Regions from separate parts of the Shewanella sp. Isolate8 genome, predicted to be linked through region 3. Evidence: predicted binding sites of a transcription regulator. Region 3 holds the regulator's gene; each other region holds the start of a gene.
The links. Region 3 encodes sigma-54, which starts transcription at its own class of promoters, with help from an activator protein. Its sites were predicted from a motif close to GTTGGCACGNNNNTNGNNT; they were not measured.

Region 1 (2,270 bases), on a different contig from region 3:
ATTGAGGGCGAGCAGTTGGCCAAGCGGGTTGAGCAGCTGCAGGCGTTAGCCAATAGCCTGACTAAGGTTGTTCACTGCCAGGCGGATTAGCATTTAAGGGTAGGGATGGCCTACCCTAATCGCTAACTTTCAGTAGAAATCGCCCCCCATGGCGCGTTTGAGGGCCGCCTCTTCGAGTAACTCTTCTAGGCGACGTTTGACTTCGCGTCTGTGTTGCAGCTCACAGGCGGCCTTAGGGTTTTTGGGTGCTGTGATCGCTTCGATTTCAGCATCGTTCGGAATAACATCGAGTAACTGAGCCATAGTGAAATCCTCGTCAAATAAAGTGCTTGAGCACTCATTTGGTGCTGCTTAGCACTGAGCCGCTTTAACATAAAGTTAACTGAGTCAAAGCGTTAGCTAGTTTAGCGTCCTAAGGCCTGGGCACATTAGCGAGCGCTAATGAGAAAAATAGCAGGGGATTTTCAATTTTTGTTTGATCGAGTTAACACATTTGTATTTGTCGATTTTCTCGACAAAAGCGGAGGGCGTTGGTGAGTGTGTGGATTTTAATTGATTGTTTTTAAATGGAATAGTGGCTGAATAATAGTGAGTTGCCAGCTAAATTAGCGGCAACTCATTTAAATTTAGATCACAAATCGAAACTATAGCTGTAGCCTACCACCACTTTAGGATCGTCACCGTCGAGGTCGGTATCGCTGACCAAGAAGGAGATGGTACCAAAGTCGGTCTCCTTATCCAGAGAGAGGGAGTAGTCGGCATAGTTGTCGGTATCGAACCAGGCGTTGACCACATCGCCGCTGGAGTAGCCATAGTGAGCCGAGAATGACAAGGTTTCCGATAGCGGGAAGCTGACACCTGCGTTGATGTAGCTGAGATCTTTCTCATCGAAAGGATCGGCTGCCACATCGCTATCGGCATTGACTACCTGTGAGTAGGCGAGGCTAAACCACTTCCAGCTCAGGGCCAGGGTGACTTCACCGAAGTCTATGCTCGAATCGCTGTCGGGATAGGCGTAGTAGAGATAGCTGATGTCATAGCCAAAATCTTCCCCCACGCTGCCCGCATAGCCGCCGTAGAAGTCGATCTCGTAGCTGGTGTCGTCACCGAAATCCACATTAGAAGCCCATGTGCCTAAGTAAAGGCCGCTTTCGTGTTCGAAGTCTATGCCGCCTTGAACCGCGGGTGCGTCTCCTGTCTGTGTGGCACCGCGCCACAAGTAGTTGGAGGTCGCACCAATGTTGCCCGTGACGCTAGCGCTGGTAGGTAAGGCCACTATCAAGGTGCCCGCGAGTAGGCTTAGGGTTCGCAATGCTTGTTTCATACTCATTCCTTCTTATTGGTCTATGGGAGCGGCCTTGCCTGTTGTTATGAGTATTGTCAGGCCGCGTACAAGCTATAGCGAAGAGTGTGCCAAATATTTATTGGTTATTTTTCAATTGGTTATTTTATTTGTGTCAGAGGTAGGCTAGCGATTGATTAAAAATGAGGCAGAGGGTGCACTAGGAAGGTGCATAAAAAAACCTCCATGGCGGAGGTTTTTTCGACGGATTAAATACCGATTTAGTTTACGCTGTCTTTTAGCGTCTTACCGGCTTTAAACTTAGGTACTACAGCCGCTGGGATCTGAATTTCTTTGCCCGTCTGTGGGTTGCGGCCTGTACGTGCTGCACGGCTAGTGGTCTCGAAAGAACCAAAACCTACAATAGAGATTTTTTCGCCGTTCTTCATCGCTTCCGCTACCGTTTCTTCGAAAGACTTTAAGGCGCGAGCAGCTTCAGCTTTAGTGAGTTCAGCGCTTTCCGCTATTTTTGCAACAAGTTCAGTTTTATTCATTTGGATAGTCTCTTCTTTCCGTAGATTTAGTAATACCAATTACATTAGATACTTGCAATTGCTGGACTTAACATGCCACAAGCATCCCTATAATGAAAGCGGTTTTATGCGCCCAAAGGGTGCTTTCAGTCAAATTCAGTAAAAATTTACCTTAGTGGCAGCAAAAAGTGGCCGATATTTCCCACTCTTGGCTTGAAAGGCTCACCAGACAAGGCTTGGGCCTTATTTGGCTCATTTACCAGGGGGATTATTTAAGCCTCGCGCTTATCGCTTGTTTGCGCCGCTTGTGGCAGATACTGTTTCATGCTCTTAGAGAAGGCCATATACCACTGAAAACTCAAGAGTATGGTGACCACCAGGGCGATAGCCCAGATAGGCAGCTCCTGACCACGCACCACCACCTTAACGTCTTCAGGGGTGATCTGATAGGCGAT
Region 2 (2,270 bases), 870 kb from region 3:
CATCTGAGCGATCATCTGGTCGTTATCCACCGGCTTAAACGGATCTTGCATCGACAACTGCTGACTGAGTAAGGAGAAGAAATCCTCCTGGGTCAGCTCCTGGCTCTTGGCCTCAGGAATCGACGACTCCTCTTGCAGGCGCATGCTGTCGAGAAAAGGATTTCCCGTGGTCTGGGTGGTTGCCTGACTACTGGAAGCCTGAGGCGCCACCGTCTTGGCGCTCTGGGTCGAACTGTTTGGCGCAACCTGAGTATTTAATGGATTAACTAGGCTCACGACTTACCCCCTAGGAATTGCCAATGCGTAAGGTTTGCTGAAGCATAGACTTTGCCGCATCGGCAACCTGCACGTTCATCTGATAGGAGCGAGACGCCGAGATCATGTTGGCCATCTCCTCCATCACATTGACATTTGGCTTATAAATAAACCCATCGGCGTCCGCTAATGGATGATCCGGCGAATACTCTTTCTGCAACGGCTTGTCACTCTCGACGATACCGGCCACCTTTACCGCCTGACTGGTCTGCTGCTGATGGCTCGCCTTGGCCAGCTCCGCCTCAAACACAGGATGGCGGGCGCGATAGGTCTTATCCACACTGCTGGAGACCGAATCGGCATTGGCGATGTTACTGGCAGTGGTATTCAGCCTCACAGACTGAGCAGACATGCCGGAGCCTGCCACATTGAAGATATTAAAAAGGCTCATGATTACGTTCCTTTAAGGGCTTTTTTCAGGCCGGAAAACTTACCGTCAAGAAAACCTAACGACATCTGATATTCGAGCGCATTCTGCATAAACTCAGACTGTTCCTGCTGAATATCCACCGTATTGCCATCACCGGTATCGGGCTGATTTGGCACCCGATAACTAATGTGTTGCTGAGAAAGCGCCGCCAAGTCGAAGTGTTTCTCGTTGCTACGGCTCATCGCCAGCCCGCCTTGGGCCGTACGCGCCGCCTGTAGCGCCTTATCAAAATCAAGGTCTTTCGCCTTGTAATGGGGGGTATCGGCATTGGCGATATTTGACGAGATCACCTCGGCCCGCGCCGATCGTATCCCCAAGGTATACTGATGTATCCCCAATGCCTTATCGAAACTAATCGCCATAAAATTGCCTCCACACACGAATGTCATAAACAAAGCAATACTTGTGCCAATAAAATCGACTCTGGATAACTTGCACAGATAGATGCGCGATAGAAATGCAAAGCATAAAAAATGCCAGCGATTGCTGGCATTTGAAACTTGATAGCGAACTCAGAGAATTAGCACTTTAACTGGCTAAACTTGCGCCCTAGTAAGTGCATCAGGTCCGCTTCTGGTAATAGATACCCGGGTTACACCTGACCATGTCAAACTCGTCGGTCAAACCGGCAATCGACTCGGATGCCCCCAGAAACAGTATGCCCTTGGGATTAAGGGCGGCAGCAAATTGCCGCAGTATCTTGGCCTTTGCCTCAGGGGCAAAATAGATAAGCACGTTACGACAGAAAATGATGTCGAACTTACCCAGCAAGGTATAGCTCTCAAGCAGGTTGTGCGCCCTGAAATTCACCAGACGCTTGACGTTGGGCTTCACCACCATGGAGCCAGTGCCCGTGGGTTCAAAAAACTGACGTTTGCGCTCATCGGACAAGCCACGGCCCAGGGCAAGGTTGTCATATTCGGCAACCTTACAGCGCTCTAGCATTGAGGGTGACAGATCCGTTGCCAGAATAGTCGCGCTGCCGGGCAAGGCACCAGGCTTACGCTGCTGGTATTCCAAGATAGTCATGGCCAACGAATAGGGTTCCTGCCCCGACGAACAGGCGGCCGACCAGATCTTCAGCGGACGCCCCAAGCGGGCATATTCGGGCAAGAGGTTATTGGCTAACAGCTCGAAGGGATAGCGATCGCGAAACCACAGGGTCTCGTTGGTAGTCATGGCGTCGATCACCTCGGCACGAAGTTGCCGCTCGGTGGGCTTCATCGAATGTTTAACCACTTCAGATAATGAGGGAAGATTATATTTCCCCATCAGAGGCGCGAGTCGACTACGAACCAAATATTGCTTATTGTCGCCCAACACAATACCGCTGTGTTGTTCCAGAAATAATTTAAATTGGTTGTACTCGGCTTCGGCAAGTGATTTATTCGGCACCTTGATATCCCAATATCAAAAAAGAAAACAGGCTACAACATACACTATAGCAAGCGTTGCAGAGGTCAGCGTTATACATTAGCTAACTCACTGATACAAGCCTAAACTTACCAAATTTAGGCTCAGGCCC
Region 3 (2,270 bases):
AGGGTGCTAAGATGTTGCTCGCATTGATCTGCGGGCACTAATAATGCAAAAAGAATATCGACGGGCTGATTGTCAATGGCATCGAATGCGATTGGTTCAGCACATTTCACCAGTACGGCCACGGGTTGATCTATGTTGGTCAGCCGCCCGTGAGGAATCGCGATACCATTGCCTATACCTGTGCTGCCCATTTTCTCTCGAGCCAGAAGGCTTTCAAAAATTTCTTGAGAGGAGAGGGTAGGGTACTGGACAGCGGCTAAGTCGCTGATAAGCTCCAGTACCTTTTTCTTACTGCCCGGAGTGGCGCAGGTGGTGCACTCCGGCCGCAGGATGGTACTCAGTTCCATCGTTAATGTTTAGTAAGCTTCTCTTTGTGTTTAATGACCTGACGATCGAGTTTGTCAATCAGGGAGTCTATCGCGGCATACATGTCCGCATGTTCGGATGTTGCGAACACTTCTCCGCCGCGGAGATGTAACTTTGCCTCAACCTTCTGTTGCAACTTTTCGACATTTAATACAACGTGCACATTATTGATCTGATCGAAATGACGTTCAAGCTTTGTGAATTTCTCTTCGATGTAGCTTCGTAGAGATTGGGTGATCTCGATATGGTGCCCAGTCAGGTTTATTTGCATAAAGATAGTCCTCCAGTTTCCAGGTTTGTTTTATAAGCTCTTGCGCTGATTCGACGGCGGTATCAGCATCGCTTCACGATACTTGGCAATGGTGCGTCTAGCTACCTTGATACCCTGTTCGGCCAAGAGTTGAGCCATCTTACTGTCGCTCAATGGCTTTTTCTGGTTTTCCGCAGCAACCAGCTTCTTGATGAAGGCGCGTATTGCTGTTGAAGAGCACTCTCCGCCATCGTCGGTACCGACGTGACTGGAGAAGAAGTATTTGAGTTCGAAGATCCCTCTCGGGGTATGCATATATTTTTGTGTGGTCACACGTGAGATGGTGGACTCGTGCATCTCCACCGCCTCGGCAATGTCGTTCAGTACCATGGGCTTCATCGCCTCTTCGCCAAATTCGAAGAAGCCTTGTTGGAAGTCGACGATACAGTTGGTCACCTTGAGAAGGGTCTCGTTGCGGCTCTCCAGGCTCTTGAGGAACCATTTGGCTTCCTGCAGGTGACCGCGAATAAACTGGCCATCCGCCTGGCTCTTGGTGCTGCGCGCCATGGCGGCATACTGCTGATTGACGTTGATCTTGGGCATGCTGTCGGGATTGAGCTCGACCACCCAGCGTCCCTTCTTCTTGGTGACGGTCACATCCGGGATTACATATTCGTCGCGGCTGGCGGTGATGGCGAGGCCGGGACGAGGGTTGAGAGTCTGGATCAGGGCGATGGCATCCCTTAGGTCATCTTCTTTGAGCTTGGTCTTGCGCATCAACAGACGGAAGTCGCGGCCGGCGATGAGATCCAGATGTTCCTTGATCAGCATGCGGGCGTTGGCGATGTGCGGCGTGTCGTCGCTGTATTGGGCGAGCTGAATCGTCAGGCATTCGCTGAGATCCCTTGCCGCCACGCCTATGGGATCGAAGTGTTGTACCCGCTTGAGTACCGCCTCGACCTCGTCGAGTTCGATCTCAGGATCGCCCATGGCTTCGAGAATATCTTCACAGGTCTGGGTCAGGTAACCACGCTCGTCGATGGCATCTATGATGGCGGTGGCGATGGCCAGGTCGTTATCGGAAAAGGGGGTCAGGTTCTTCTGCCACTCAAGGTGTTCGTAAAGACCTTCGCTGGTTTCTCCCTGAAAAGGCATGTCGTCGTCACGCATGGCGCCCGAGCTGGAGTTGGGCGAGGCGGTATAGACCTCGTCCCAGGTGGTATCGACCGGCAGCTCGTCTGGCATGGAGTCCTGGGTCAGGGCGTCAGAGGTCTCGACACCTGAATTATCCTGGCTCGAATCCAGCTCTATCTTGTCGTCGTACTTGGTGTCGAAGTTGTCGCTGACGGCATCGTCTTGCAGCTCGACGTTGGCGCTCTCCTGCTCTTCGTCCAACTCCAGTAGCGGGTTAGATTCTAATGCCTGCTGGATCTCCTGCTGCAACTCTAATGACGATAACTGCAACAGACGAATGGCCTGTTGTAGCTGGGGCGTCATGGTGAGATGCTGACCCATTTTGAGCTGAAGTGACGCTTTCATCGTACTGCTATTCCCTTGTTTCTAATTATAAAATGAGAAAGCTCTGGCTATATGTGCCGGACAAATATATCGAATAGTCGCTAAGGCCACAATCTAAGATAGGTTTTTCTGTGTG

Region 1: a site for sigma-54 is predicted at 1,400-1,418, ahead of L1D43_RS15060 (TorF family putative porin). Genes of this name have one in related genera too.
Region 2: a site for sigma-54 is predicted at 1,140-1,158, ahead of flgB (flagellar basal body rod protein FlgB). Genes of this name have one in related genera too.

What each region holds. Positions count from the first base shown of each region.
Region 1 covers NZ_JAKEVI010000003.1:592,142-594,411, reverse strand. Annotated here, with positions in the region: gene L1D43_RS15070 (methyl-accepting chemotaxis protein) at 1-90, shown strand, start outside; gene L1D43_RS15065 (hypothetical protein) at 130-303, opposite strand; gene L1D43_RS15060 (TorF family putative porin) at 632-1,324, opposite strand; gene L1D43_RS15055 (HU family DNA-binding protein) at 1,564-1,836, opposite strand; gene L1D43_RS15050 (hypothetical protein) at 2,088-2,270, opposite strand, start outside.
Region 2 covers NZ_JAKEVI010000001.1:944,351-946,620, reverse strand. Annotated here, with positions in the region: gene flgD (flagellar hook assembly protein FlgD) at 1-276, opposite strand, end outside; gene flgC (flagellar basal body rod protein FlgC) at 287-706, opposite strand; gene flgB (flagellar basal body rod protein FlgB) at 709-1,107, opposite strand; gene L1D43_RS04070 (protein-glutamate O-methyltransferase CheR) at 1,307-2,146, opposite strand.
Region 3 covers NZ_JAKEVI010000001.1:77,899-80,168, forward strand. Annotated here, with positions in the region: gene ptsN (PTS IIA-like nitrogen regulatory protein PtsN) at 1-347, opposite strand, end outside; gene hpf (ribosome hibernation promoting factor) at 350-637, opposite strand; gene L1D43_RS00355 (RNA polymerase factor sigma-54) at 668-2,155, opposite strand.